DNA from 3 places in the Paenibacillus pseudetheri genome. Region 1 is predicted to be linked to each of the others. Evidence: riboswitches for the same ligand, from Rfam matches in the RefSeq annotation. Region 1 holds a riboswitch; each other region holds the start of a gene.
The links. A riboswitch is a leader RNA that binds a small molecule or an ion and turns the genes downstream of it on or off. The one in region 1 is predicted to bind cyclic di-AMP.
Positions count from the first base shown of each region.

Region 1 (10,402 bases):
AAGATGCTGAAATGGCGGAATCGGCTTGGTGGCGCCAGCTAAGTATTGAAGAACATGTTGCTCATTACGAAGCAGCAGATATGCCGCGTAAAGAAGCTATGAAAAAAGCAGCGTCTGATCGTGGTGTGTCAAAGCGGGATATTTATAACGCACTTCTGGATAAAGCTGAGCAGCAGTAAGTTATTGATGGATTCTAATTCTAAGAGGTTAACAATACTTAAGAATTTGCGATTCATTTGGCGGGAACGTAGGAAATATAAGTGTACAATATACAATTAAATCGTTTAATGGTAAAAAACGTTTAAGTTAACTGTAAGGTGCGAAGGTTATTACGAGGCTGACGAGGATCTTGCCTGAAGGTGGTTCCCAAAAGGAAGCCCATTATAGACCAGATCACGGTGAAAACTCGGTTCACTTCGTGCTCTCACCGTATTACCCATCATTATTAGGTGTCATGGGGGGAGTAAATCCTTCCTTCCAGACATCTTTTGGGGCGGGAAACATAGGTGATTGCAGAAAAAAAATACCTCCCGCAGTCACGGGAGGTCAAGGAGATATGAAAAGGTTAGAATTAACAATTTGATTAGTTCTATTATATACTATTTATTTTAGTTTGTCACAGGGGTAGGGATAGTAGAAATGCATTCATGACAAACTATTTTTCCTTTGAAGTAAGTTACGTTCTCAGCGTTGCCGCAGAAAATGCAGGCAGGCTCATATTTCTTAAGCATAATGCGCTCACCATCAACGTAAATTTCAAGTGCGTCTTTTTCACCAATGCCAAGAGTACGGCGCAATTCAATGGGAATAACTACCCGTCCAAGTTCGTCTACTTTTCTTACTATTCCTGTTGATTTCATCATAACAATCGTTACTCCTCTCAATGTTCCAAAAACGTCATTATTCGACATTGTTCACTGTTTTATGATATTTATAATACCAACGATTCCCAAAACAGTCAACCTTTTTTCATCTGTTAATTAAGTACTTTTTCACGAAAACTTTGAATTGCCTATAACAATCACGAATTCCAAAAAAAGCGAAAAAATAAACTTTGTCGACTTTACCAAGACTAAAAACGTCACTATTCGACAAAGTACGACATAATTACTTATTATATACTTATATTGGTTAAAATCATATTAAATTTAAAAAAGGAGTTGATCTCATGAAGCAGCCGCTCACAGAAGAAAAGGTTTTCAAAGATCCGGTTCACAATTATATCCACGTGGAGGATACTATTATTTGGCGACTAATAAATACAAAGGAGTTTCAGCGTTTACGCCGAATTCGCCAGCTGGGTACCTCGTATCTCACTTTTCATGGCGCAGAGCATAGTCGGTTTTCTCATTCCCTAGGGGTGTACGAAATTACACGTAGAATTATTTCGCAATTTGAACGAAGCGGGTATAAGGATTGGATTCCTGAAGAAAGTCTGCTCACCTTGTGTGCGGCCTTGCTGCATGATCTGGGGCATGGTCCATTTTCCCATTCTATAGAAGAAGCTTTTGAAATGAATCATGAGGATTGGACTTGTCGAATTATTCTGGAGGACACAGAGATTACTGAGATCTTGCGTGACGTGGAGGAGGATTTCCCTCGTAAAGTAGCCTCTGTAATCGCTAAAACTTATGAGCATGAAATTGTTGTAAATCTGGTTTCCAGTCCGCTAGATGCTGATCGCATGGATTATTTGCTACGTGATGCGTACTATACAGGTGTAAACTATGGGACGATCGACATTGATCGGATTTTAAGAATGCTGCGTCCTTATAATGGTCGTGTTGTTGTAAAAGAATCGGGAATGCATGCCATTGAAGATTATTTAATGTCGCGTTATCAAATGTACTGGCAAGTCTATTTTCATCCGGTGACACGCAGCTCAGAGATTATTTTACGACAAATTTTCCGTAGAGCTAGGGAGCTTTTCCAAGAGGGGTACAATTTTAGTTTCATGATTAATCCGCTGGAGGATTTGTTCCGTGGTGAGGTGACAGTGAAGCAATATTTAATGCTGGATGAAGCACTGGTACAGACGGCTTTTATGCAGTGGACGCTTGAGAAAGATGAGCTACTAAGTGACTTGTGTACCCGTTTTATTCACCGTAAACTGTATAAATACGTTGAGATGGAGAATCTCGATACAGATATGATTACTGAAATTCGCAGCAGTTTTGAGGCAGTGGGACTCCACCCAGAATATGATTTGGAGATTGATTTTCCAACAGATCTGCCCTATGATGTGTTCCGTCCGGGAGAAGCTTTTGACAATAAACAAATTCTGCTGCTTGATCGGCATGATCATCTGCGGGAAATTTCAGAGGTGTCTGATATTGTGCGTTCTATTAGCGGCATTCACCGTGGCAGATATCATCTTTATTTTCCTCAGGATAAGTTGAGAAATGCGCTTACGCGATTGCCTGCTTCTATAGCAGAGATTTTTGCAAAATAATACAAGAAAATATGGGATTTTTGACAAGAAGAGTAGAAAAATAAGACATAACGGATAGCGTGAAACTTATACTGTCTTATATTTAAAAAAGAACAAGGAGTGAAGGTTAAAATGTTTCTGTTTGACACACATACGCATCTGGATGCACCTCAATTCGACGAGGATCGCGAAGAAGTTATCGCTCGTGCTGTAGAAGCAGGAGTTAGCAAGATGATTAATATCGGATTTAATCGGGAGACGATTCCTTCAACGATGAAGCTGGCAGAATCTTATGATTATATTTATGCGGCAGTGGGTTGGCATCCTCAGGATGCGATTGATATGAAAGATGGAGATCTCGATTGGATCGCTTCTCTATGCAGTCATAAAAAAGTAGTGGCTATTGGTGAAATCGGACTGGATTATTACTGGGATACTTCTCCCAAGGATGTGCAACATGAAGTTTTCCGCAAGCAAATTGGACTAGCCCGTGAATTAAATATGCCGATTTGTATTCATGATCGTGATGCCCATGAGGATGTTGTACGGATCTTACGGGAGGAAAAAGCAAATGAGGTTGGAGGCGTGATGCACTCGTTCTCAGGAAGCTGGGAAACAGCTAAAATGTGCTTGAATCTTGGTTTTCATTTATCCTTTGGAGGACCCATTACGTTCAAAAATGCAAGAGTGCCGAAAGAAGTGCTTGCGCAGACCCCACTAGACCGATTATTGATCGAAACCGATGCTCCATATTTGACTCCACACCCCTTCCGCGGGAAGCGAAATGAGAGCGCTCATGTGAAGCTGGTAGCAGAGGCAGCAGCTGAAATTAAAGGGTTAACATGGGAAGAATTGGCTAAAATAACGTATGCGAACGCACTGGAACGATTTGGGATTGAGTGAAAACGGGAGCAAAACAGGCGAAAAATAGAGAATGGCCGATATATTAAACTTTTTTAATATAAAAACGGCTGAATATTACAATATTTTAACCATATTTTTGCGTAAACGTGGTTGAATCGTCCTTTACAACATGCATCAAAACAGGATATCATCTTTTCAGTGATGTGAGCTGTGTTATAGTGACAGCCATTGATTCATGGATCGTCTCGCTGAGTCTCCGTATGGAGAACGGGGGAACCAATATTGACCTGCCGCATGCCTGTATTTTAAATACGGTTTAGACGTGCCGTAGGACAGTATTTGATTTCTTCACGTGGTCTTTGGGGTGAATTTAAGGGCAACCGCCATGAGCGGGTGACCCGAAATAGGGCGTCTCTCTTTCGTCCGAACCCGACAGCTAACCCCGTAAGCGCAAGTAAGAGAGGCAACCTCGTGCACAAGCATTCTCTATTCAGACATTGGAGAAGCCACGAAAGAGTCCTCAGTTGAACTCTTTTTAGGCTTTTTTATTTTTGAATAATTAGAATGGTGCCCACATACTGTTATATAACAGGGGTGGGAGTAGCTGTGCCGAGCAGGCGATCCATGAGCAGGAGACGCTAAGTTATTACGTAACGTGTCCTGTGACAATCTCAAATAGTTTCGTCAAAGGAATTCAGTCCTCATGATATACAATTGACGACGGGGCTATGTAAGGAGGATGGAGAGAATGGGCGTATTCCAACCAGAAGTATCCCATGATTCGCAGTCATCCAGCAGGTCTTTCGCATTACGGTGGGAGCAAGTAAATACTCGCGTACTTTTACTTGCAGGCGTGATTTCAGTCGCTATCGCGCTACTTATTCTGCTGTACGTACACGGTCAAAGTAACAAACAATTATTTTTAGTAATAGACGGGCAAACACAGACGCTTGAAACGCGGGAAGCGCTTCTTGGTGATGTGTTGGAGAAAGAGCAAATTTCGCTGCAGCCGCATGATGAACTATCTTTAGGTCTGAGTGATGAAATAAAAGACGGTGACCGTGTCGTTATCAATCGTGCGCAGAAAATCAGTCTTGCTGCGGATGGAGCAACAAAAACGTTATATACGACCGAGGATACAATTGGTAAAGCAATTCAGAAAATGGGCATTACCCTAGAAGGTCATGATAAGATTTTCCCTTCGTTAGACACCACCATTTCTGCAAACATGGAGGTTAAGATTGTTCGCATCAACAAACAGACCGTACAGCGAACAACTAACTTACCCTTCAGAGTCATCAAGACAGCAGACCCCTCCCTTACTGTGGGAACAGTTAGAGTGGCACAGGCAGGCAAACCAGGTGTCATGATTCAGCATATTGAAAAGATCTACCAAGACGGAGAACTGGCCTCTATGCGCATGATTGGTAAGGAAGTACAAACGGTAACGAAAGATAAGATTATTGCCGTTGGTATCAAAGCACTTCCTAAGCCGGCTGTAGCTAAGACTACAACAACTTCCAAATCAAACACCACTTCAAAAACGGCTAAGGTTAGCGCCAAGACTAATAACGTCACAAGCAAGGCTGGCGTAGACTTTGAGTACAAGAAGATGATTAAGAACGTCTCCATGACTGCTTATTCATCAGAAGAGCCAGGTATAGGTACCAAAACTGCCTCCGGAACACGCGTAACGGAAGGTCGTACAATTGCAGTAGACCCGAATGTAATCCCTATTGGCTGGTGGGTATATATCGAGGGGCTTGGATTCCGCCGAGCAGAAGATACTGGCGGTGCCATTAAAGGCAATAAAGTAGATGTCTATTACGATTCACTGAGCCATGTCCGTAATTTCGGTCGTAAATCACGTGCCGTTTATGTGATTGGACCTGTGAAGCCGGAGTTAAACTAGGGTGAAGCTTTTGCAAATTATTCTTTGATAAGCTATAGTGATGATAACCGTTAAGGAACGCCAGATGATCATTTCGTTGATCGCAGAGCAACCGCTCATCACTTATACATTCTTTAACCAAAAGAAGAGGAGCGAAACCTCTTCTTTTTTGCTTTTTTTGGAAGGAGTCAAGAGATATGATTAAGGAATTAATTGTCGTTGAAGGTAAGAGTGATACCGTCGCTGTTAAACGCGCTGTAGAAGCAGATACGATCGAAACAGGGGGCTCGGCTGTAGACCGGACTGTAATTGCGAAGATCGCGCTTGCTATGGAGCGCAGAGGAGTGATTATCCTTACTGACCCGGATCACGCGGGTGAACGAATTCGTAAGATTGTGTCCGCAAAGGTGCCGGGCTGCAAGCATGCCTTCATTCCGGAGAAGGACGCAACCCGCAAGGGAGATATCGGTGTAGAGAACGCTTCTCCAGAGGCGATTCGTCATGCGCTACGGAATGTACATACCTCTTTTGAAGGTGCACCTGCTTTAATTGGACTTGATGATCTAATGGCCTCTGGAATGCTTGTACACCCTCGGGCAGCTGAAAGACGTATGGCACTTGGTAATTTGCTTGGAATCGGATATTGTAATGGTAAGCAGCTGTACAAGCGGCTGGCAATGTTTGGAATTACGCGGGAGGAATTTGCCGGAGCTCTCGCCCAAATTGATCAGGGGGGCATTACTTCATGAGTGGTAGAGAGGAAATTTCGACTCCAAAACGGACGAAAGAAATTATTCAACGTTATGGATTCAAGTTCAAGAAGAGCTTAGGACAGAATTTTTTGATTGATCAAAATATATTGGACAAGATTGTAGACGCTGCTGGGCTAGATAGTGAATCAGGGGCATTGGAGATCGGTCCTGGGATTGGTGCCCTGACGGAGCGTTTGGCGCTAACCGCTGGTGCGGTGACCGCTGTGGAGATCGACCGTAGGCTGATTCCTATTTTAAGGGACGTACTTTCCCCTTATCCGCATGTTAAGGTTCGTAATGATGATGTTCTGAATGTAAATCTGCAGGAGCTGTTCAAAGAAGATTTTGCATCTGTGAACAAGGTAAGCGTAGTTGCCAATCTGCCGTATTATGTAACTACTCCGATTCTGATGAAGTTGCTTGAAGAGAAGCTTCCGCTTGATAACATCGTTGTAATGATTCAGAAAGAGGTTGCGGAGCGTATGGCTGCTTCTCCGGGAGGGAAGGAATACGGGAGCCTTAGCATTGCCGTGCAGTACTACAGCGAGCCTGAACTCGTCTGCATTGTGCCGCGTACGGTGTTCATTCCTCAACCTAATGTGGAGTCCGCTGTAATCCGTCTAAAGGTAAGAGAGCGTCCACCGGTAGAAGTGGAGAGTGAGAAGCACTTCTTTGAGGTCGTCCAAGCTTCTTTCACACAGCGTCGCAAGACGATTGCTAACAATCTCAAGGCTCGTTACTTCCCCGAAGAGGGACGTGAGCGTCTGGAGGCTTTACTCGCAGAAGCTGGTATCGAACCAACCCGTCGTGGAGAAACGTTAAGTCTAGAAGAATACGCCCGATTGAGCGGTGTTCTGTTGGCTGCTGGAATTGAATAAGCTAAAAACATAGCTAGTTATGAACCAACTGAGGCCTTTGCCCATACGATGGGGTAGAGGTGGTGGTTGTAATGAATTTAGGAGACTTGGTCGTTCGTAAATCTTATGGTGGTGATTTGACTTTTCGTGTAGATCATATTGTGCAGGACAGAGCCGTCATTAAAGGCACAGATTTCCGTCTGTTGGCGGACTCTCCTCTGAATGACTTGGTTCAAGTGCCTCCTACCCGAATTACGGAACGAGGACAGCAAGCACAGATTAAAGCGAATGAATCACTGACGCAGCTGCGGAAAGACCGACAGGAGCAAAGTCAGCGGAGTGGGAGCGCTCTATCCGAAGGAGCATGGGCTCCATCGCCCAAGGAAGCTGCTTATTTTGAAGTACCGGGGAAAGTACTGCATCTGGATGGCGATCCGGCGTATTTGAATAAGAGCCTTAGCTTATACGAGCAATTGCGGATCCCTGCTGAAGGTCATCATGTTCATGAGTCCGCAATGGCTGACACTTTATACCGGCTGCTGCCCCGCGTGCGTCCAGATATTGTGGTGATTACCGGTCATGACGGGGTGCTGAAGCAACAGCATACTTACGATCTTCACAGTCTGAACAGCTATAAAAATTCGCAAAACTTCGTAGCTGCTATTAGGGTAGCTAGGGATTATGAGCGAAATTTTGATGCGTTGACGATTGTTGCAGGTGCTTGTCAGTCACATTTTGAAGCACTGCTGGGGGCAGGGGCGAATTTCGCCAGTTCTCCTGGACGGATATTGATCCATGCCTTAGACCCAGTTTATGTAGCGGCAAAATCGTCGTTCACGCCCATTAGGGATACGGTGAATCTGAGTGAAGTTTTGAATAACACCATTAGTGGTAATCAGGGAATCGGCGGTATTGAGACCCGTGGAAGCTTTCGTATTGGGATGCCGCGTCTGCAGAACCTGTCAGCACTAAAAGTGACACCTTCCGCAATTTAATCGACGGGCACAGGTCTATTTTTCAAAGCTTATAAGTAATTTCGAGTGGCCGAATAGAGTAACGCGAAGAAAGGGTGAGCGATGAGCTTAACCCTTTTTTTATATAAGAAAGTATAATTATCCTTATATTTCTCGCATAAACGTTAACCGTCCTTAAGGGACGCCAAAGGCGTTTATGCTTACGTGAAATGGTAGTTATCTTTAAAGATCGGCAATGTTATTTTTCCTGCTTTGTGGTAAACCTATTACAGATAACAAGGGTATTAGTTCGCCTCTGATTCTCCGCAAAAAAATTCCGTTGACAACCAAATATTCATCATCTATAATTATTTATTTGCTTTGACAAACACCTGGGGAAGTTGTATAATGGACAAGAAAAGAGGTGGTCGTCAGGCAATGGCTAATAACGCGCTGTTGGAAATCAAACGCAGTCTCGAAGCTCACGTCGGTCATAAGATCACGTTGCGTGCAAACGGAGGTCGTCGTAAAACCGTAGAACGCACCGGTGTCCTGGAAGAAACGTACCCTTCTGTATTTATTGTCAAACTGGATCAGGAGCAGCAAACATTCAAGCGAGTCTCCTATAGCTATGCCGATATCCTTACTGAATCTGTGGAAATCACAGTATGTGAAGACGATGGGCAGATGCGGATTATGTATATTAAAGCTTAATGTTTCACGAGCAGCTTCCTTTGGAGGCTGTTTTTTATTTGCAGATAAACATTCAGTGAATGATCCTTGTTCTTAGCAAGCATACTAATTGAGCAATCGGTTTATCATTTTCTTTCATAAGGGAGGAATTCCGTAATGAGCCGCAGAAAACGAGGCATGATGTCGGAAGAACTAAAGACAGAGTTAGCCAAGGAGCTTGGTTTTTACGAAACGGTGGAACGTGAAGGCTGGGGAGGAATACGGGCGAAGGATGCCGGCAACATGGTAAAAAGAGCGATTCAGCTCGCTGAAGAGGCTGCGCGGAAATCTTAATCTTTAGCGTGTGAACAATTATTTAACGAAAAAGGGTGCGTCCAACGGGCGACACCCTTTTATTATTGGACTTCATTAGAAGTTTTTCATATAATATGTTAAGTTGTTTTTACGGGAAAAGCTGAAGGTGGGTGAACGCCTTGAAAATGTATGAGAAGGCACCAGCTAAAATTAATTTGATGCTGGATGTGCTGCACAAGCGTGCTGACGGTTTTCATGAGGTGGAAATGATTATGACCATGGTAGATCTAGCAGACCGTTTAGAGCTGTCTGAGCTGCCAAGGGATACTATTATAATATCAAGTCAAGCGGGTTATATTCCTCTAGATGAGAAGAACCTGGCCTTTCAAGCGGCTAGGCTTATTAAAGAACGTTATAACGTGAAGAGTGGAGTACATATCCATCTGGATAAAAGAATACCGGTCGCAGCTGGCCTGGCTGGCGGCAGCAGCGATGCAGCGGCTACGCTACGTGGCCTGAACCGACTGTGGCGCCTAGGTATACCTGCGCAGGAGCTGCAGGAGCTTGGCGCTGAGCTTGGCTCAGATGTACCTTTCTGCGTTACAGGAGGCACTGCCTTGGCAACAGGCCGTGGCGAGAAGCTGACGCCGATTAAGAACCCACCGCAATGCTGGGTAGTATTGGCTAAGCCACCTATCAATGTATCGACTGCAGAAGTATACGGACGTGTGCGGAGCAATAATATAGCTGTTCATCCTTCGGCTCGAAAGATGCAGGACGCGATCGAAGCTGGAGATTTTGGGGGCGTGTGTAATCATTTGGGCAATGTGCTTGAGGATGTTACCCTAAAGCTGCATCCAGAGGTTCAGCAGCTCAAAGAGGCGATGGTCAAGCTCGGAGCAGACGGAGTGTTAATGTCCGGCAGCGGTCCTACAGTGTTCGGTTTAGTGTCCAAGCAGTCTAAAGTAGCAAGAATATATAATGGACTGCGAGGGTTCTGCAAGGAAGTCTATGCAGTGAGATCACTCAATTAGTATGCTTCTCTTGTGTAAACCCGTACAAAAGTGATATATTTTTCATAAAATATTCGGTTTTGGCGAGGAGCATTCCGTGAAGAAATTAAAAAGAAGCCAACGTTTGGTAGACATGACTCAATTTTTACTTGAGCGGCCACATGACCTGCTGCCGCTGTCTATATTTGCCGATCGGTATGGAGCGGCTAAGTCCTCCATCAGTGAAGATTTGGCCATCATAAAAGAAGTATTTGAAGGTGAGGGCATTGGAGAGCTTCAGACCTTAGCCGGTGCAGCAGGTGGAGTACGTTATATTCCTGTGATGCCTAAAGAAATGGCGCTCTCATTTGTTAAACGTTTATGTGTGCAGCTGGAACAGACAGATCGGATATTGCCTGGTGGTTATTTGTATATGTCGGATCTGCTTGGACTGCCATCTTTGATGGAGCAAGCAGGGAAGATCATCGCAACGGCCTTTTATGGATCGGAAATCGATGTGGTGATGACAGTAGAAACTAAAGGGATTCCGCTAGCCTATGCAACGGCAGCACAGCTAGGATTGCCAGTAGTGCTGGTACGACGTGATCATCAAGTTACAGAAGGATCAGCAGTAAGCATTAATTATGTATCTGGATCACATAAGAGCATACACAC
Region 1 is NZ_CAKMAB010000036.1:42,728-53,129, reverse strand. Features, by position in the region: gene rsmI (16S rRNA (cytidine(1402)-2'-O)-methyltransferase) at 1-179, shown strand, start outside; gene L1028_RS24055 (AbrB/MazE/SpoVT family DNA-binding domain-containing protein) at 609-863, opposite strand; gene L1028_RS24050 (HD domain-containing protein) at 1,169-2,452, shown strand; gene L1028_RS24045 (TatD family hydrolase) at 2,564-3,334, shown strand; cyclic di-AMP (ydaO/yuaA leader) riboswitch at 3,532-3,761, shown strand; gene L1028_RS24040 (3D domain-containing protein) at 4,044-5,207, shown strand; gene rnmV (ribonuclease M5) at 5,384-5,935, shown strand; gene rsmA (16S rRNA (adenine(1518)-N(6)/adenine(1519)-N(6))-dimethyltransferase RsmA) at 5,932-6,816, shown strand; gene yabG (sporulation peptidase YabG) at 6,888-7,790, shown strand; gene veg (biofilm formation stimulator Veg) at 8,187-8,462, shown strand; gene L1028_RS24015 (small, acid-soluble spore protein, alpha/beta type) at 8,598-8,774, shown strand; gene ispE (4-(cytidine 5'-diphospho)-2-C-methyl-D-erythritol kinase) at 8,915-9,769, shown strand; gene purR (pur operon repressor) at 9,846-10,402, shown strand, end outside.

Region 2 (10,402 bases), on a different contig from region 1:
GCACGCATAATCCACCATTGAATAGTCACAAAATGGAAACAGTTTGTCATCTCCTATTTAAATCTCCTCCGGCGATAGTCCCTTTAACAGATCACCTAGTTATACAATGAATATCCTTCCAGTTCCTTTCCCATAATACAAGGAGAAGGGAGTCTGGTGCCATGTCACGTGAATCAACGAGTCCACCCAAACGAAAAAGCCGCTTCCGCCGTTTATTCCGGCTGCTGGTAGCCATGATTATATTGTTTCTACTGACTACGGGAGCTCTGCTCGGTTACCTATACCAAAAAGATCTCCCCCCCATTGGGGACGATGTGCGCTCCAAGCTACTAGACTCCAGGGGCAATATTCTTGCCACCTTTACCTCAGACGGGCGTAGCCGTGAACCGGTCAAACTAAGTCAAATTTCTCCCCTGCTCATTGAAGCCACGCTAGCCGTCGAGGACCGTAAGTTTTACGAGCATTCCGGATTTGATATGAAGGGAATGGCCCGGGCCGTGCTCGTCAATCTGGAAGAGGGAAACCGAACGCAAGGGGCTAGCACGCTAACTCAGCAGCTCGCGAGAAATCTTTATCTATCACACGAGAAGACATGGACGCGCAAAGCTAAAGAAGCCTTGTATACGATGCAGCTCGAGATGAAATACAGCAAAGATGAAATTTTGAACATGTATTTAAATAACATCTACTATGGTCATGGTGCCTATGGCATTGAAGCAGCCTCTCAAATGTATTTTGGTAAATCTGCGGCAGATTTAGACTTGGCAGAGAGTACCATGCTAGCTGGGATTCCAAAAGGACCAACCTATTATTCACCTTATAATCATTTAGACAACGCTAAAAAACGCCAAAAAATTATTTTGACTGTCATGGCTAATCTAGGAGAAATCACACAAGAAGAAGCGGGGCAGGCTGTTCAGGAGGACTTGAACTTAAAACCACAAGGCCAGAAAGATACCACTGTGGTTGCACCCTATTTCAAAGATTATATCCGCAATCTGGCCACAGAATCTCTTCACATCAGCAGTGATGAGCTGGAACAAGGGGGACTAAATGTTTACACTACCCTTGACCCTGACATGCAGCATGCCGCAGAACAAGCAGTCGACAAAGAGATGGATCAAAAGAGTGATCTGGAGACCGCTCTTGTTTCCATCGATCCTCGCACTGGCTACATTAAAGCAATGGTCGGCGGAAAAAATTATCGTACCAACCAATACAATCATGCTCTAGCCACTACACGTCAGCCTGGCTCTTCCTTTAAGCCGATCATGTATTTAGCAGCACTCTCTTCTAAAGAGATGACTGGTCTTTCCGTTTTCAAAAGCCAGCCAACGATGTTCCATTATGATAACAATCGTAAAACCTATCAGCCTCGGAACTTCGGGGATAAGTATCTGGGCGAAATCAATATGCGACAAGCCATTGCAGCATCCGACAATATCTATGCTGTGAATACGATCATGAAGATCGGCGCGGATAAAGTGAGCGAGATGGCAGCCAAGATGGGCATTGACAGTCCGCTTCAAAGCGTGCCGTCACTGGCACTCGGCACCTCACCGATCAGTCCGCTAGAAATGGCTGCGGCATTCACTGTTATTGGAAACAGTGGTCAGAAAATGCCAACCACAGCCATTCTGAAAATAACGGATTCCAATGGTATGGTACTGTATGAAGCACCACAGCCAAAGGGCGAAGCCATTGTAGAGCCTTCTGCCGCCTATGTATTAACCCGTTTAATGGAGGGGGTATTTGAGAATGGGGGGACAGGAAATCGCGTAGCTTCTATAATCAAACGTCCGGTAGCCGGCAAGACGGGAACTACAGATACAGACGGCTGGATGGTAGGCTTCACCCCTGAGCTATCCACTGCAGTTTGGGTTGGATATGACAAGGGGCGCGACATCACAACTACCGATGGTCGACGGGCAGCTCCAATTTTTGCGGAGTTTACTGAAAAAGCGCTGGAAAATATCCCACCTAAGATTTTTCCCATTCCAGATGGTGTAGTCAGTGTATACATCAATCCCCAGTCCGGCAAGCTAGCTACAGCAGACTGTCCCGAAAAAGAACTGGAGACTTTCATTAGTGGAACTGAGCCTACCGAATACTGTGATCAACATGGCAAAGCTCCCGCTGTCGATGATGCACAAAGCAAAGTAGATCCTGCTGAAGAAAGCCGTTCCCTGTGGAACAATATTAAACGCTGGTGGTTGAATTAACCTCTTCATTAAATGGAGAGGTTTTTCTTTATTATTACTTATTTATTGTAGAATCGATAGGATGGATAAAACTCGATTTTCACTTCTCCCACAAAGGATGTAACCGCTTCATTAATTGTATTCACCCCATTCTCTTAACTCACAATTACTGCTATAATAGTTAGTAGCAACCAAAATATAAAGATGTAAATGAGGGACATGGGATGAAGGATACAGGCATGATCCGGAGTTTAGACAGTCTTGGGAGAATTGTGGTTCCCGCAGAAATCCGTATGACTCGTAATATCGACATTGGTGATCCTATCGAATTTTTTATATTAAACGATAACACCATCATACTCAGGAAGTACACCTCGACAGAATGTACGTTTTGCAGAAGCCACGACCATGTCACCTACTATAAAGAGCAATTTATTTGCAGTAGCTGTCTAAAAGAAATTGCCGATCCTGAACGCATGTCTCAAGTGCCTGAGGCGCGCCAAGATTTTGCAGGCGAAGTGTCAGAGCACAGCAGCACGATCCGGAAGACGAAGACAGAGGATATGTGCCAACGCCTGGAGCGGGCCATAGAAGAACATCCATATGCCAATCAGAAAGAGCTTGCTGAAATTCTTGGGATCAGTCAAGCCAGAGTAAGTCAACTCAAACGCAAACTTAGTACGGCAGGCAAATTGTAAACTAATTCATTGTGTTCAATTCAAAAAGGCTTCGACTCTCCTATTTCAGGATGTCGCAGCCTTTTTTCTGTATCAGGTAATCTTGACCGGGTGATTCGTTTCTACTCAGTCAATGCAGCCTTAAGCTCATCGGAGGACGCAGTCCACCATGCCTCATTATGAGAGATCAAGAGGGATTTGAGGGCAGCTTTTTCAACTGCGCCAAGCCCTCCCACATCGATTTTGCGTTTTAGAGCAGCATCCAACTTATTGACATGCTCGGCGAGAATTTTCCATCCGCGACGCGCTTCCGTATCGATCCACATTTCACAGGCTGTTATTCCACCATAGAATTGACTATCCTGTGTACGGTCCACTGCTACCCATACCACCCAAACCTGTCTACCATTAGGTACATCTTCACGGTTCATGGAGAATTTAATACCCTTTTCAACCTTACTCTTGGCATGCATGGCACCGATATCAATGACTGCTTCACCGCCATCAATAATGACAGGTGATACGTTATTGAGCTCTATAGAGCCTGCTCCAAAGCCTTTATGTTTACTTTTGGCATTCACAATATTTAAGGCAATCTGTTTCTTGCCCTCCGGTTGTATGTTGTCCACGAGTGCACACCCTTCCTCTTACGAATAATTTAATTTTAGCTAATAATGCGGCGATTGCAAACATATACATCCCGTAGATGCTTGTCACGGGAGGAATCACACTATGAAGTCACTGTCATTAAGGTACATCATCATCTTTGCGACCCTGGCCACCCTCGTGCTATTAGGAGGCATATGGGTCTATTCGGGGGAGAACTCTACATCTTCTGTTACTAGCTTTGTTTCAAAAGAGGCCAAGTCCTCAAACGGCACAGCTCCTGCGGCTGCACCACAGCAGACACTGCCTGATAGCGCCCCCGTTCCAGCAAAAGAGGCATTAAGTCAAAGAGTTGCCGAGTATCACATTAATGTTCAGCTTATTCCTGATACAGAAACCTTAATCGCTTCTGAGACGGTAACCTGGACACACCCCGGTGCAAAACCGGTAAGTGATCTATATTTTCATATGTATCCAAATGCCTTTTCTTCACCAGATACTACCTTTATGAAGGAGTCCGGAGGAACGCTCAGAGATGACACCATGCCAGAGAACGGCTTTGGAAGTATGACTTTAACCGATTTGCGCACATCAGAAGGAACATCACTAATGCAAAGAGTGCAATTTGTACAACCCGATGATGGTAACGTCAACGATAAGACACTCCTAAAGGTACATCTCCCACAGCCAGTTAATGGTGGAGAAAGCGTCACGCTTAGACTCCAGTATGAGGTCCAGCTCCCCAAAATATTTGCCCGTATGGGCGCATCAGGCAATTTCGTGATGGCTGGGCAATGGTTCCCTAAGCTTAGTGCATACGAGCCTATGGGAACACGTGGGGTTAAGGAAGAGGGCTGGGATTTGCATCAATATCACGGCACCTCTGAGTTTTACAGCGATTTTGGTATCTTTAATGTAACGATTGCGGTTCCTTCCGACTATATGGTAGCTGCGACCGGATTTCCTGTGAAGAATGCCAAGCTGAAGCAAGATCAAAAAATATATCAGTTCTACGCTGACGATGTCCATGACTTTGCTTGGGCGGCATCCCCTGATTTTACAGTAGCCGAAGAAGCCTTCTCTACGCCAGAAGTGCCTGGTGTACGGATTAAGGTGTATCTCGATCCATTGCACAAAGACTTAAAGGAGCGATACCTTCAGGCCGCGAAGGCTGCTCTAACCTACTTCAGCAAATGGTATGGTCCTTATCCCTACTCGACTCTGTCTATTATCGTTCCGCCTAAGGAGGGCAATGGGGCTGGTGGAATGGAATATCCTACACTCATTACAGCGTTTGGAGCCAAAGACTCTTCTCCTGACACCTCACTTGAAAGAACCGTCGTTCATGAAATTGGCCATCAATACTTCTACGGTATGGTAGCCAGCAATGAATTCGAGGAGGCCTGGCTAGACGAAAGCTTCACTTCTTATGCTGAAGACAGACTCATGGAGCAAGAATATGGCATCAAAACGAATCTCCCACTTCAGTCCAGCTTGGTGACCAAATCAGAGCCGCTAAATTTAGAGACATGGAAATATGCCGGGGCAGAATCCTATAGCCGAAATGTGTATATTCGCGGAAAGCTAGTACTCAAGGATATTGAACGCCAAGTAGGCACTAAAGCAATGAATAGCATCATGTCCACTTACGCACGTAAATTCCGTTTCCAGCACCCCACTACGTCTGATTTTCAAAAAGTCGTTGAGAAGGTAACCAAAAAATCGTGGCAGCCTTATTTCGAAGATTATATTTATGGTGGTGGTGCTCCTGATTTTTCAGTAGATACGATTACGATGAAAAAGAATGGCAACAGCGATGCTCAGAGCTACGAATCCATAGTGAAGATTACAAACAAAGGAAGCCATTACGTTGACGTTCCCATTAAATTCACATTCGCCGATGGCTCTGCTACAGAGCGGGTTTGGAGCGGTGAAGGAACAGAGGCTACATTCCAATTGTTAAGCGATAAGCTTCTTCTCTCTGCTGAGGTTGATCCTGAGCATACCGTTCTTTTAGAAAACAAACATCTTAATAACTTCAGACTGGCGGAAATAGAGCCTAAAACGCTCTCCCGCTGGACATTAAGTGTAACTAAACTAGTTGAAACCGTGCTCGGAACTCTTGTCTGGTGAGGTGAATGATTGTGAGAACATCGATAACCCGCGGCTGGCAAAGCATGAAGGAGCAATTTTATATTCTGATTCTGCTCTTCATCTACCGACTGCTCTGGGGCTACTTTATGTACGGCTTCATCCGGTCTGCTATCGTTCCAATTCTACTGCGCTATCCAGATAAAGACGCTGGAGGCAGCGGTATGGGCAGACTACTCTATTATGTCGAAGGCCAGTTCAGCTTGGACACAGATCCTACGATACGTACTTGGTTATGGATGTTCCTAGGGCTTGTTGTCTTACGACTGCTACTCTCCCCCTTCATAAGAGCAGGATTACTGCATGAACTCCATCAGGAGCGAAAAGGAGAGCGTGGCCTGTTCTTTTTTCCCGGTATGAAGCTTTATGGCTTTCCAGTGTTTATCTTCAGTCTAATCGAATGGGTGCTGGGTCTACTTCCGTTATACTGGCTTGCTCCAAAAATGTACGGGCTATTCTTATCCTCCTTTCTGAACTACTCTTTGTTACTTCATCTAGTTCCATACGTATTGGCATGGCTTATATACATCTTTATCGTGCGCCTGTTCCTTCTATATATGCAGTTTGGTTATACCAGCGGCACGGGGATGTTCTCCTCCTTATTCATTTGCTTGAAGTCGCTGATTCCAGCAATAGGCATTTCAATCATACTTGGTGCAGCAGGCCTGGTCCTTTTGCTAGTGTGCGGAGTAACGGGTATCTACTGTCCTGGCCTACCAGCACTTCTTATTCGTCAACTTTCATCACTGCCCTCAACACTCTTCAAAATGTGGGGAATTTCAGCTCAATATCATCTATGGCGCAGTAAAGCATTTCCACAATAATTTGAAGCATTACAGAACATAATATAAGAGTCCCGGTTCCTGAATCAGGAGCTGGGACTCTTTCGCGTTATAGACAAATTATGAGGATTTGCAAAATCGTAAAGACTTTGTTACAATAAATCCTGTTCCATTGGTAACAAGTTTGTAATCATTTGAAACGATTTCTACATAACTTCATGTATTTGTCGTAGTCTTGTCGATAAGTCACTGTCTGGTGCATAAAACGCCGAATTCCTTGCACCGGGAAGTGGGGGAACCATATTTTGGGTGAATTGATCTCGCTTTGCAGTGATCATAGGGGAACCTTCTACCGAATCCTTAAGCTAACCTCACAGGCATTGGAAGGGGTACAAATTTTTTGAAGAACTTAAGAAAAGCATGCGTCGCTGCGGCGCTAGGACTTGTGATGGCGTTCTCTATTGGTGGAGGAAGTGCCTTTGCAGACTCTAAGATGGACAGTGTTATTTCAAAGACTGTTGGAGTTGCCTATAAAACCGGAGGCACTAGCACTGCCGGGTTTGACTGTTCTGGATTCACTACGTATGTATACAAGAAGGTGGGTCTTTCTTTGCCCCGTACTTCAAAAGCTCAATATAATGTCGGAACTCCTGTTGCCAAAAGCAAATTGCGTTCAGGTGACCTGGTTTTCTTTAACACATTGGGCAACGGCGTATCCCATGTCGGCATTTATGTTGGAAACGGAAAATTCGCACAATCATCATCTTCATATGGCGTGACCATCACTTCACTTAGCCAGTCCTACTGGGCCAATCGCTACGTTGGTGCTAAAAGAGTAATGAGTACTTCCTCATATCAAGCTGTAGCCTACGATTAATACTTCCCCACAACTATAACCTCACAATTACATTATATAGACCTGGGTTTGATTATTGACTTAATCGAATCCAGGTTTTCTCTTGCCTTACTATATTCTTTACACCACTAGAACGGACTTTAAACACTTTTATTTGATAAAAATTTCAATAAATACAAAAATTAGTTTAATATTATCGCTTACATATGCATTTTGTCTTTAAAAAAACGAATTTTTTTGCATGATTATGTTAAAAACGATTGCCAAGCGGCACTCTGTTTGTTACAATAACTGCAGTAAGATTTTAGTAACATTTTTGTAATCATTAAGTTGTTATTTACAAAGGTTTTGTCATGTATTGATTACAAGCTATCCTAATCAACAGTATCAGCCGAGTTTCCTAACTATTAGGAAAACGGGGGAACCAACTTTGGGTGAATTGACCTCCATTTTTAGAGGGGTCATAGGGGACCTTCAACCGAACCCTTAAGCTAACCTCGTAGGCATCCGGAAGGGGTATAAACTTTTGAAGAAGAAGCTAGCAGCAGCAGTACTTAGCTTTTCCATTATTTTCACCATCGGAGCAGGAAGCGCTTCCGCAGATTCCAAAATGGATAAAGTGATCGACAAGACCATCGGAACTAAGTATGTATCCGGCGGCATCTCCACAAATGGATTTGATTGCTCCGGATTTACAATGTATGTGTTTGATAAAATTGGTATCAACCTACCACACCAATCAGGTTCCCAGTATCAAATGGGTACTGCTATCTCCCAGGATGATTTAAGATCTGGAGATCTTGTATTCTTTAATACAAGTGGTAAGGGTGTCTCCCATGTCGGTATTTATGTCGGTGAAGGCAAGTTTGCACATGCATCTTCCTCACGCGGTGTAACGATTAGCTCCCTGAGTGATAGCTACTACGTGAAACGCTACATCGGTGCTAAACGGATTATGAGCACGGATGCTTATCATTCTGTTGCTTCTGAGACAGAAGATAATGATGATGTTCAATAAGTAAATCGTACATAGGCTCTTTTCCAAGATGTTGATTCTTGGGGAAGAGCTTGTTTTTTTGTCTTATTTAATATTTACCCCTCTCAGAATTTGTAAAACATGTTTCTTTTCATGACCTATGCAGTTAAAAATAAAATTATACGATTATTTTGGCCATCGCATTATTTAATGCTTCTTGGGGTTACACATAAACATCATAATTACCAGGTGGTACCTACGAAAATGCATAACCTAAGTCTTTAAAGGATTCAGACAAACTTAACCCAGCGTGTGATCCTGCATATCACGTTTCATCCCGAATTGTCTTTCATATAGTTCTTTATATACTCCATCCCTCCCTAACAGGTGTTCCTTATCACCTTCTTCAGCAATCCGTCCGTCATTTACAACGATAATATGGGATGCGTTATTAATCGTTGAAAGGCGATGTGCAATAACTATACTTGTCTTATTCATCAATAAATAATCCATTGCCTTCCGAATATAGTACTCTGATACCGCATCAAGAGATGAGGTTGCCTCATCCATTATTATAATTGGTGGATTCTTCAGCAGAACCCGAGCTATAGAAATCCTCTGCTTTTCCCCTCCAGACAATTTAACTCCACGATTTCCAACTACTGTATCATATCCATTAGGGAGATTTATAATGAACTCATGAATATAAGCTGCTTTACAAGCATTTATCATCTCTTCTTTCGGAGCACTGTAATTAGCATACTGTAGATTTTCCTTTATGGTTCCATTAAAAAGATAAGTCTCTTGAGTAACAAGACCGATTTGAGAGCGTAACGATTGCAAAGTCAGCAGACGGATATCGATACCTCCGATGGTTATGCTCCCAGAATCAATATCATACAAACGTAAGATTAAGTTAGTAATCGTCGTTTTGCCCGATCCGCTAGCACCGACTAGTGCAGTCATCTTTCCGGCGCTTGCAATGAAAGAAATATTTTGCAGTGTCGGATTTCCATTTTGATAGGAAAAGGTAACATTCTGAAATTTTATGTCTTTAATGACATTATTCTCAATGGCAACTGCATGTGGATGATCGTTAATCTGGAGCTCCATATCGAAGTACTCAAAAATACGTTCGAACAGAGCTAAGGATCTTTTTATATCGATATACAGACTAGTCAATTGATTAACCGGACCATAAAGTCTTCCCAGTAATGTTACGAAGGCGATAATAGCTCCGATAGTTATCTCTCCTTGAATAAACAAATATCCACCATACAAATAAATAAGCATCGGGCCAATACTTGTAAAAGTAGTCATGACCATTATGAACCAACGCCCAGCCGTCGACTCCCTAATTTGTAAACGTGCCGATTCAGCGTTAACCGCTTTAAAACCTTCGTATTCCTTCTCTTCTCTGGTAAATAATTTCATCAAAATATAACCGCTGAAGCTCAGTGTTTCCTGGATAATTTGATTTTCCTCTGACATCTTCTCTTGAGTCTGTTTTGCAAGCTTCCAGCGGATCTGACTCATTTTACGAGTAGGAAATATAAACAGAGGAACAGCAAACATGCCTAACAGTGCAAGTTTCCAATTCATCATTATTAGTGCAATAGCTGTGCTAGATAAGACGAGGATGTTATTGAAAAAGCTTACAACCGTGCCATTAAATACGCCCTGTATTCCTGAGATGTCGCTCGTCATTCTAGTAATAACTTCACCTTGTTTGACAGTAGAAAAAAACTGTAGCGGCATTTTTTGCAAGTGTCTGTACATTTGATTTTTCATATCATACACAATGTTTTGAGAGATGAATGCATTTAAATAACTTTGCCAAACCCCTAATAAGCCAGAAACCATTGTCGTAGTCAGGGATGCGATAACCAGTAAACATAAGAATCTTAAATCTTTCTCTGGAAGAGCCTGATCGATAATATATTGAATGAAGATGGAGGGCAATATTCCAAGCGAAGAGGTTAGACATAATATGACCATCACAAGTAGCGTATGCCTCCAATAAGGCTGAAAATACTTAGATATTCTAATAATCAATGCTTGATTAAGTTTTATTGCACTTTCATGATCATTAAACTTCATACGTCCCACTCTCATATTGCGATCCCATCCTCACTTGATGAAGTACGTAAACT
Region 2 is NZ_CAKMAB010000044.1:18,773-29,174, forward strand. Features, by position in the region: gene L1028_RS26310 (transglycosylase domain-containing protein) at 162-2,222, shown strand; gene L1028_RS26315 (AbrB/MazE/SpoVT family DNA-binding domain-containing protein) at 2,426-2,899, shown strand; gene L1028_RS26320 (YwhD family protein) at 3,001-3,507, opposite strand; gene L1028_RS26325 (M1 family metallopeptidase) at 3,611-5,617, shown strand; gene L1028_RS26330 (hypothetical protein) at 5,629-6,459, shown strand; cyclic di-AMP (ydaO/yuaA leader) riboswitch at 6,674-6,812, shown strand; gene L1028_RS26335 (C40 family peptidase) at 6,866-7,294, shown strand; cyclic di-AMP (ydaO/yuaA leader) riboswitch at 7,653-7,794, shown strand; gene L1028_RS26340 (C40 family peptidase) at 7,800-8,291, shown strand; gene L1028_RS26345 (ABC transporter ATP-binding protein) at 8,550-10,364, opposite strand.
Region 2: linked by a shared signal. The riboswitch ahead of L1028_RS26340 (C40 family peptidase) and the one ahead of L1028_RS24040 (3D domain-containing protein) in region 1 are both predicted to bind cyclic di-AMP.

Region 3 (10,402 bases), on a different contig from region 1:
TGCATTCACATGAAAGCAGGATGGATAAGGAGCGGGAGCTTCCCGGGTTTACAGGGGATGGAACAGTGCTTATCCAAAAAGTGACCGAGTATATTGACAGTCATTATCAGGATCCGGAGCTGTCTATTGCTCGAGTAGCAGCGCTATTTCATATCAATCAAACCTATCTTAGCAAGCGTATGAAGCAAGAAATCGGTGCTTCATTCCTTGACTATGTCACCGAGCTTCGGATATCGAAGGCGAAGGAGATTCTGGATGACGTAATGCCGAATATCAAGATCGGGGATCTGGCCGTGAAGGTAGGGTATAAGAGCCAATACTATTTTAGTCGTGTGTTCAAAAATAGAGTCGGCTCAAGCCCCTTAGAGTACAAGAAGCATCCGTTCGGTTATGGATAGGAGGGCCATTCTCATCCTGTTGTATAAACTTACCTTATAATAAGATTGAAGCCCTCTGCAGCACGCCATGGATGCTATGCTCGGAGCTGCCTTCTATCAATGAGGTTGGACGGAATCTATTTGCCGCTTGCCAAGCTGCTGCTGATGATGGCCGTTTTCTTCGGCGTGGGTATCAATTTAGTAGTGATTTCAGTTCTGGTTGTAGGAGAGAGGATGACTTTGCAGTAACTCATTTGCCCGAGTGCAGAAAGTACTTCGGTTGCGCTAGGTCAAATCGCATGGAGCTAAAAGGAGATCACAGCGGCGATGATTACGACATTATAGCAGCAAACTGGCTTTTTCCTTTAGGAGATTATACAACGGATAGATTACCACTAGGCAGCAAATCCTCTTGAGCTGTCAGTTGCTCCCGCACATGCCTAAGCTGCGCTTTTAGCACAGGAACACTCTTTTGCAGGATGATGCTTATTTGAGGTAAAGATAGCTTTAGGCCATACCACATCGTTTTTACAAGCTGCTCCTCCCAAGGCAATGCCTTGGCAGACAGGAGAGACCGGCGTGCGTAATAATCGGCGCATTGTCGGATACAAGAGCGGTAAGCTTCTATAGAGAATAGCTGGCTGTCGAAGCTTTTTTGACGGAATATTTTATGAAGCTCTTTAAAAGTGCGGATAGTTACCTTCTCGGCTTCTGTTGATTGTTGTAACAACATGGAACTGAGCTTATAGATATCATTCGTATACTTTTGAACACACTCTGCAAATATAGTTCTTCGGGGTGATCCGGCAGGTAAGGGGTCAGGCATGATAAACACGATCCTTTCAGAATGAGTTATGGGATAAACCTATAATATTGAAAAGTAAGAAATGGATTTGTTGATAAGCTCGGCAGTATCAGGTTCCGGATAGCTATGTTTTTGAAGTGCAACACTGGATGGTTTATAATATAGCCGCCCTCCCCTGGAATCTCTCCCACCGGCGACAGCTCTGTACAGGCGACCTTGCTCAATATGACCTGCTAAGGATTTACCCTGCAGCTTGGCTTTTAAATCCTGTAAAGCACCTTGCACTAGCTCAAACTGAGTCTGATCCCATTCTGAACCATGGGTACGCACTTTATCTATTGCTTCCTCAAGCCGGCAATGGTAAATCATTCTGAGAAAAGAACTCCATTTAATAAGGTCGAAAGTTTTGGTATTGGCAGAGATAAGACATGCCCCCCAGCTGCTGCCTCCTCTACAGGTAAGTTTCAGGATGCCATAACGGCTGCCTTGATCAGCCTCCATTCCATAGTGAATAGGCTCAGGTGAATCAAAGACGAATACTTCTATGCGAGATAGTCTTCGCTGGTCCATGACAGGGTTCTCCTCCTTAGGTTTCCAAAAGCTTAAGGTCTACATGGTGAATGACGTTAGCCTTCTCTATACAGGCGAGCATTTCAGCTTCATTCTCACAGACTGCGGCATGCTCCAGCCATAGTCGGAATTTCTGTTTGCGTATAACGGATAAATGTAAGGGAAAGGTGTTGCGGGATCTCATCACGTACCAACCGACAGCAACATCTTTCCAAGGTTCCTTAAAAGCGGTGAGCCACGGAAAACGTTGGTGTGCAGACCAATCCTGCAACTGCTGCTTTTCTCGGATATTTTTATATATTTCGTATATTATTCTTCGGTCCATACAGTGTTCACAGGTAGATGGGCTGCCGAAATGGCGCAGTGATTCAATCTGGTTCTGACCAAATGCGTAGCCGACAATCGTTCTGTGATGATCCTCTTCGAACCATAACGCTCCAAAGCAAACATAATTTAGACTTATCGGCTCAAGCAGCCCTTGCTGAGCTCCCCAATAATAGTGCTTCATTCCTTTCACCCCGTCCAGCATGCTATCACCCTATAGATTCAGGTAACGCAAAAACCGCAGCAAGAGGAGGACCTCTGCTGCGGTTTTGGAATACAGGTATACACACCTGTACCAAAGCGTGGCGGATCAAGGGTCTCTCTCTTTACGCTTACGAGGTTAGCTGTCGGATTCGGACGGTGAGAGTCGCCCTACCTATGTGAGACTTGAACAGTCTCCTTCGGATTCACCCCAAGTAGGCCATGTGGCCTGATGGTTCCCCCGTTCCCTGCAAATGCAGGAACTCAGCGTTGAATGTATTTCGTGAAATAGATTCAACCCGAATCATACTCTTTTCAAGGTGTTTCTGTAAAAACAGAAAGTGTTCTTTTGAGCGCAATTTAAACCATATCCTGCCGACTACGACGAAAAAGGGAACTAAATAGGTATTTATTGCGAGTTATCGAGCCTCTTCCTCGCTTAATCTCAGTTTCTCATTTTCTTACCTATAAAGGCGATTTTTGGAGATCTCTCCAAATGTGGTGAATAAAATCACATAGAATGACCGCTTTTCGCTAATTGAATCAAATTCGAGTAAACAGGAGATATAGAGAGATTGGATATCAAGTAAGCGCTATCCGATGCGAAAATAGTTTTTAATTTGCATTATTTTGGCATCAATCAGGTTTTACAATACTTCCTGCATAAGGGTATGATTACTCCTGTTTCAACAACAATCGAATATTTGATCCGCTTAATTTCCGATAAGGAAAGCGGGGGAACCAACAATCGGCAGACGATGTGAGAGTCGGAAGCCGGTTATGGGGTGAATCCTGTAGAGGGTGCGAGTGAGCTCGCATCCACACAGGTAGGGCGACTCTCACCGCCCGAATCCGACAGCTAACCTCGTAAGCGTATGGAGAGAGGATGAGTGCAATGTGACCGCTAGCGAGCCACAGAGGAGATCCTTTGTGGCTTTTTGCTGTGCTTTTTATTAGCAAAGCATATATGGAGACCCTCACGGAGAGGTCGTTAAATTCATCATTAGCGGTAGCTTTTCTTAAATGATCAGGGTGAACACTTTCTGATCTTACAAGTAAAGCATTTGAGGAGAATAAGAGATGACGGATCAGAATGAATATGTGCTTGTATGTGCGCCAACGAAGGCAGGAGAACATTTCATTAAACTACTGAAATTCAGAGGTATTAAGATGGCGGGATTGACCAACAATGTGGCTGAGAAAACCTTACTCGAGGAGATGGGTGTTGAGCAGGTCATTCTAGTAGATACCCGCCATCAGAACACTTGGTTTCGCCCACCGTTCCCGGTAGGCAGGGTATATCTATTCGAGAGCAGCTTTACGTTATGCTGCCGCTACATTCAAATGTGCCGCACCTGGACGACACAGCCGATTTTTGTAATCACAAGCTCAATAAATCCTAGATTGGTCTATAAAAGACTTGGCGCGAGTTATGTAATCTATTCCCACAGTGGTGATGCGGATTTTCTAGTAGATAAATCACCTCAACAAGGATAAAAGAAGGAGTGCGGGAGATATGATGGATCTGTATATGGTGGCTTCATTAGCTGTAATTTACGGGTTGTTTTATGGATTTATGCGCTGGTGCGCAGGTGTAGTTGAGGATACAGGGAGGGATAAGCTGTGATTCTAGTAATCGCTGTTACCCTACTGCTGTTTCTATATCTAGTTTACGCATTGATTCATCCGGAGAAATTTTAAGGAGGGGCATTCATGGGCATTTTGCAAATAGTTGCTGTAATCGTAATTCTTATCTTGCTGGTTAAGCCGATGGGCACGTATTTATATCATGTATTTTCTAATGAACCGAACCGTACGGATCGATGGTTTGGAGGCATGGAAAAAGGAATTTATAAGCTGATCGGCCTGAAAAAACGTGACGGAATGTCATGGAAGAAGTATGCGCTCAGCTTTGTGTTAACAAATATCGTATTGGTTACTTTCAGTTATATTGTTCTTAGATTGCAGCGGGGATTGCCGTTAAACCCAAATGGAATTACGGATATGGAACAGACGCTTTCATTCAATACAGTGATCAGCTTTATGACCAATACGAACCTGCAGCATTATAGCGGGGAGACGGGGCTTTCGTATTTTTCACAAATGGCTGTCATCACGATGATGATGTTCACATCTGCAGCGAGCGGATTTTCTGTTGCGGTTGCCTTTGTCAGAGGAATCACGGGACGGAAATCAGTCGGGAACTTCTTCGAGGATTTCGTCAAAGCACATATTCGTGTGTTCATTCCCCTAGCTTTGTTAGTTTCATTGGTGCTGGTAGGACTGCATGTGCCACAAACGCTCAAGCCATCACTTGAAGTCACTACACTAGAGGGCCAAACACAACAAATTGCTATCGGTCCAGTAGCTTCTTTGGAATCGATCAAACATCTGGGCACGAATGGTGGCGGCTTCTTCGGGGCCAATTCATCCCATCCTTTTGAGAACCCTAATCCACTTACGAACGTTCTGGAGATTCTTTCTATGTGGATGCTGCCAGCTTCGCTCCCTTATATGTACGGATTGTTTGCCAAGAACAAACGTCAGGGCTGGGTAATTTTTACCGCAATGATGACCTTGTTTGTTCTGCTATTAAGCCTAAACTTCTATGCTGAATCAAAGGGTAATCCGGCGATCAATGCACTAGGAATCGAATCTTCACAAGGTAGCATGGAAGGTAAAGAGGTACGCTTCGGCATACCGCAGTCTTCCTTGTTTACTTCGGTAACAACCGCAGCTACGACAGGTAGTGTTAACAATATGCATGATACGCTGACACCGCTGGGGGGGATTACGCCTCTAGCGCTGATGATGCTCAATAATGTCTTCGGTGGGAAAGGTGTCGGACTAATTAATATGCTGATGTATGCCATCATGGGGGTCTTCCTATGTGGATTGATGGTTGGTAGAACACCGGAGTTTCTCGGAAGGAAGATAGAGGCCAAGGAGATGAAGCTGATTGCCATTGCGATCCTTGTTCATCCTTTCATTATCCTTGTGCCAACCGCAGCTGCGTTCCTGACCGATTTGGGCCAAGGGGCAATTACGAACACTGGATTCCATGGGCTCAGCCAAGTGTTATATGAATATGTCTCTTCTGCTGCGAACAATGGCTCAGGATTTGAAGGACTTGCGGACAACACAACCTTCTGGAATGTTACAACCGGGATTGTTATGCTGCTAGGTCGTTATGTCTCTATGATCGCAATGCTGGCGGTAGCAGGTTCTTTGCTTCAGAAGAAGCCGGTTCCTGAGACGATTGGTACATTCCGCACAGACAATGGACTGTTTACGGGAATTCTGATTGGTACAGTAGTGATTATCGGTGCGCTGACGTTCCTGCCGGTCATTGTACTCGGACCCATTGCAGAATATCTAACCTTACGGTAGGAAGAGGGAGAATAAGATGAGTACTGTAAAAAGAAAAAAGCTGCTGACGGGACCCATACTCCTTAGCGCTGTAAAGGATAGTTTTATAAAACTTAACCCAGTAACGCTAATCAAAAATCCAGTCATGTTCGTGGTAGAGGTCGGTACGATCATTGTCCTCCTCATGGTGCTGGCTCCTGGATATTTTAATGCAGAGCAATCGATAGGCTTCAATATCACCGTGTTGTTCATTCTGCTATTTACAGTGCTGTTTGCGAACTTCGCTGAGGCACTGGCGGAAGGCCGCGGAAAAGCTCAGGCCGATTCACTCAAGAAAACGAAACAAGATATTACTGCCAACAAACTGGTTGGAGGGTCGGTAAAAACCGTATCTTCCTCCGAGTTGCGTAAAGGGGATATCGTCATCGTCAGTCAGGGAGAACTTATCCCTGGTGACGGGGAAGTGATTGAAGGGCTGGCTTCCGTAGATGAATCAGCGATTACAGGTGAATCTGCACCTGTAATCAAGGAAGCTGGCGGGGACTTTGGCTCCGTTACAGGCGGTACACGGGTCGTCAGTGATGAGATTAAAGTCAGTATTACTAGTGATCCTGGTGAATCGTTTCTAGATCGGATGATTTCCCTCGTTGAAGGGGCGAAACGTCAGAAGACACCGAATGAAATTGCGCTAAATACGCTTTTGATCAGTCTGACGCTGATTTTCTTGATTGTAGTAGTGACCTTACGGCCGATTGCAACATATTTAGGTGTTGATCTTGATATTCCGGTCATGATCGCCTTGCTGGTCTGTCTGATCCCGACAACCATCGGGGGACTGCTCTCCGCAATCGGGATAGCGGGTATGGACCGGGTGACACAATTTAATGTACTGGCAATGTCGGGGAAGGCGGTCGAGGCTGCTGGTGACATCAACACGATGATCCTAGATAAGACCGGTACGATTACCTTTGGGAACCGGATGGCTAGTGAATTTGTACCTGTCGGAAATGAAACGGAAGCTGAGCTTACGACATGGGCGGCCATTAGTTCCCTAAAGGATGAGACGCCTGAGGGACGTTCTGTGATTGAGCTGGCTAAGAAGCTGGAACGCAGCTATGACAGTAAGCTTGCTGAAGGTGGCCAATTCGTAGAATTTAAGGCCGAAACTCGGATGAGTGGTATTGATCTGCAAGATGGACGCTGCGTACGCAAAGGTGCGGTAGACTCCGTGAAGAAATGGGTACAGTCGAAAGGCGGTGTCATTCCCGCGAACCTCGACAGTAGTTCTGATGCTATCGCTCGGATGGGGGGAACCCCGTTAGCGGTTGCGGTAGACAATCGGATCTATGGACTTATTTACTTGAAGGATACAGTTAAGCCAGGCATGAAAGAGCGGTTTGATGAGCTGCGGAAAATGGGGATCAAGACCATCATGTGTACAGGTGACAATCCGCTGACCGCAGCTACAATTGCTCGCGAAGCGGGGGTAGATGATTTCATCGCTGAAAGTACACCTGAGGATAAAATAGCAGTCATTCGCCGCGAACAGAACGAGGGCAAGCTGGTTGCCATGACAGGGGATGGTACTAATGATGCCCCTGCCCTTGCCCAAGCTGATGTGGGCTTAGCCATGAACAGCGGTACTACAGCTGCTAAAGAAGCAGCGAACATGGTCGATTTGGACTCCGACCCTTCGAAGATTATTGAGGTCGTTGCGATTGGTAAACAGCTGCTGATGACGAGAGGCGCGTTGACAACTTTTAGTATTGCGAATGATATCGCGAAGTATTTCGCCATTATTCCAGCGATGTTCATGCTCGCCATTCCAGAAATGGAAGCCCTGAATGTAATGGGACTAGGCTCGCCAAGCTCGGCTATAATATCCGCATTAATATTTAATGCGATTATTATTCCGCTGCTCATCCCACTGGCTATGAAGGGTGTCTCTTATAAAGCTATGAGTTCTACGAAGCTGCTCGGACGTAATATTTTTATCTATGGGTTAGGCGGAGTGGTAGTTCCTTTTGCGGGCATCAAGCTCATTGATATGATCGTAAGTATATGGATTTAATGACGTGTTGATTAATTATTGAAAGGGTGAGAGCATCGTGAATAACGGAAACGCCATGGAGGACACTGAAGAGCAGTTATCATCATCGAAAGGTGCTTATTTCTTCATTATTGTACGACTAAGTCTAGTATTTATTGTTCTCTGCGGAGTGATCTATCCTCTGACGACTACAGCACTTGCCCAAGTTCTGATGCCGTCGCAAGCGAACGGTAGCTTACTTAAGAATGATGCTGGAGTAGTTGTAGGCTCGGAACTCATCGGGCAGAACTTTACGAATCCAGCTTTATTTCATGGTCGTGTGTCTAGTATTGAGTATAAAGCAGAAGCTTCAGGTTCCAATAACTACGCTCCATCCAATCCGGATATGCTTCAGCGGACAAAGGATTTCATTACGCAGTGGCAGCTCGATAACCCGGATGTGTCTGTGAACAAATTGCCAGTCGATTTGGTGACCAACTCGGGTTCGGGGCTTGATCCGCATATCACACCTGGTTCGGCTATCGTGCAGATTCCTCGGATTAGCAAATTAACGGGTATTTCTGCGTCTCAGCTGGAAGAGCTCGTGAATAAGCATACCGAGGGTCGTGATTTGGGGCTGTTCGGTGAAGAACGGGTAAATGTGTTGAAGCTGAACATGGATCTTCTGAAACTATCGAACAAATAAATATTGCAAATGTCCCTGCCAGATCTCTAAAATCGGGCAGGGATATCTTGCTTTCTAGTGCATGATCGGGGTTATTAAGGAGTGGTCTTGATGGGAACATACCGGAGGAAGACGCCGGAGGAGCTGCTGCTCTCTATCTATGAGCTGCATCGGGGACGTCTGAAGATCTATATCGGGCCGGTTAGTGGGTCGGGCAAAACGTATCAGATGCTGCGTGAGGGCCAAGCGCTAAAAGCGCAGGGAATCGATGTTGTGATCTGTGCGGTTTCGACGAATCAGAGTCCGGAAACTAAAGATCAGCTGGGCGATTTGGAACGGATTCCAAGTATTCATTGGTTTCAGAAGGATATCGAGAAGAAGGACCTTGATGTGGAAGCTATTGTGGCACGTAATCCTGAAGTTGTGCTAACCGATGGCTTGGCCCACCAGAATTGCGAGGGTGCGGAGAGGTCTGGAAGGCTGGACGATATCAAATTTTTATTGAGCAATGGGATTAGTGTCATCACAACTGTAAATGTATACGAACTAGAAGGTGCTGCGGATCTGGCACGGAAATGGACCGGGATTGAGGTAGAGTATTCTCTTCCTGCTGAGGTGCTTACCCTTGCCGATGATATCGTTCTAATTGATGTGACTCCAGAAAAGATACTTCAGCGCTTGTCCGATGGACATTTAGGGAAGCGCCAGCAGAGATCGCTTTTTAACAAAGGTAATTTAAGCAAACTGCGGGAGCTGGCACTTCGGATGGTCGCTGAGGATGTTAATGATTCATTGGAGAAACACCGGGAAGAACAAGGGTTGCAGGGAGCTTCGGGGATCGCAGAAAAGGTGTTGGTGTCCGCACAGTATTATTGGAATGGCTCGATCCATATCCGACGTGGACAGCAGATTGCCAAGCGGTTAAATGGGGATCTTTCAGTAGTGACATTCTGGAAGCAGGGTCTCACCCTTTCTAAGGAAGCAGCTACCTTTAAGCGTTCCCTCTGGAAGCTGACCGAGAAGATTGGTGCCTCTATGGAGGAGATCACCTTTCGCTCGAAGCGGGAGATCCCACGTCTGTTGGTAAAATACGCGATCGAACACAATATTACCCGAATCGTTATGGGACACTCCAAGCAGAACGCTTGGCAGGAATTATGGAAAGGCTCAATCGCTAATTCGTTACTGAAGCAAATCAGAGGTGTGGATGTGTTCTTCGTGGCGGATCGCGCAGATCGTGAAGGAGAACGTGTACTTCCAACTCGGCAGAGTCGCAATGAACAGAAAGCGGATGCCTATCACAGGTTAAGCAGTCAGGAAGTAAAGGATAAAATCGATGCGATTCGCGGAGGAACCTTTAAGGTATACATTGGGGCAGCTCCCGGTGTGGGCAAGACTTACAAGATGCTGCGTGAAGGGAACGATCTCTTGAAGAGAGGGATCGATGTCGTGATTGGGCTTCTGGAGACACATGGCCGCAAAGAAACCCTTGAACAAATCGGCGATTTGGAGATCCTTCCACGTTTACGTATGGAGTACCGCGGGACTGTCCTTGAGGAAATGGATACGGCAGCTATTATTAAGCGCAATCCTGAAGTCGTACTAGTGGATGAACTCGCTCATACCAATATGCCAGGCAGCAAACATAAGAAGCGTTACATGGATGTTATGGAGCTGCTGGATGCGGGAATATCTGTGATCTCAACCGTGAACGTTCAGCATTTAGAAAGTCTGAATGATGCGGTAGAGCAAATTACAGGAGTTAGAGTAAGAGAGACTTTTCCAGACAGTATCCTGCAGCGAGCGAACGAGGTAGAGCTTATTGATGTATCCCCTAAGACGCTTCAAGAGCGGATGAAGGACGGAAAAATCTATGCCATGGCCAAGGTGGATCAGGCGCTGGGAGCTTTTTTCAAAATCGGGAATTTGATCGCCCTCCGGGAGTTGGCGCTGCGGGAAATTGCTGACGATGTAGATGAGCGGTTAGAAGCTTGGGAGCGTGTCGGTTCGCTACGGGGGCCTTGGAGGCGTCAGGAAGTCAT
Region 3 is NZ_CAKMAB010000011.1:127,424-137,825, reverse strand. Features, by position in the region: gene L1028_RS12840 (response regulator transcription factor) at 1-398, shown strand, start outside; gene L1028_RS31290 (hypothetical protein) at 498-626, shown strand; gene L1028_RS12835 (hypothetical protein) at 751-1,203, opposite strand; gene L1028_RS12830 (hypothetical protein) at 1,243-1,752, opposite strand; gene L1028_RS12825 (hypothetical protein) at 1,769-2,281, opposite strand; cyclic di-AMP (ydaO/yuaA leader) riboswitch at 2,392-2,557, opposite strand; cyclic di-AMP (ydaO/yuaA leader) riboswitch at 2,978-3,167, shown strand; gene L1028_RS12820 (hypothetical protein) at 3,358-3,774, shown strand; gene kdpF (K(+)-transporting ATPase subunit F) at 3,901-3,978, shown strand; gene kdpA (potassium-transporting ATPase subunit KdpA) at 3,991-5,667, shown strand; gene kdpB (potassium-transporting ATPase subunit KdpB) at 5,684-7,717, shown strand; gene kdpC (potassium-transporting ATPase subunit KdpC) at 7,773-8,381, shown strand; gene L1028_RS12800 (histidine kinase) at 8,472-10,402, shown strand, end outside.
Region 3: linked by a shared signal. The riboswitch ahead of L1028_RS12825 (hypothetical protein) and the one ahead of L1028_RS24040 (3D domain-containing protein) in region 1 are both predicted to bind cyclic di-AMP.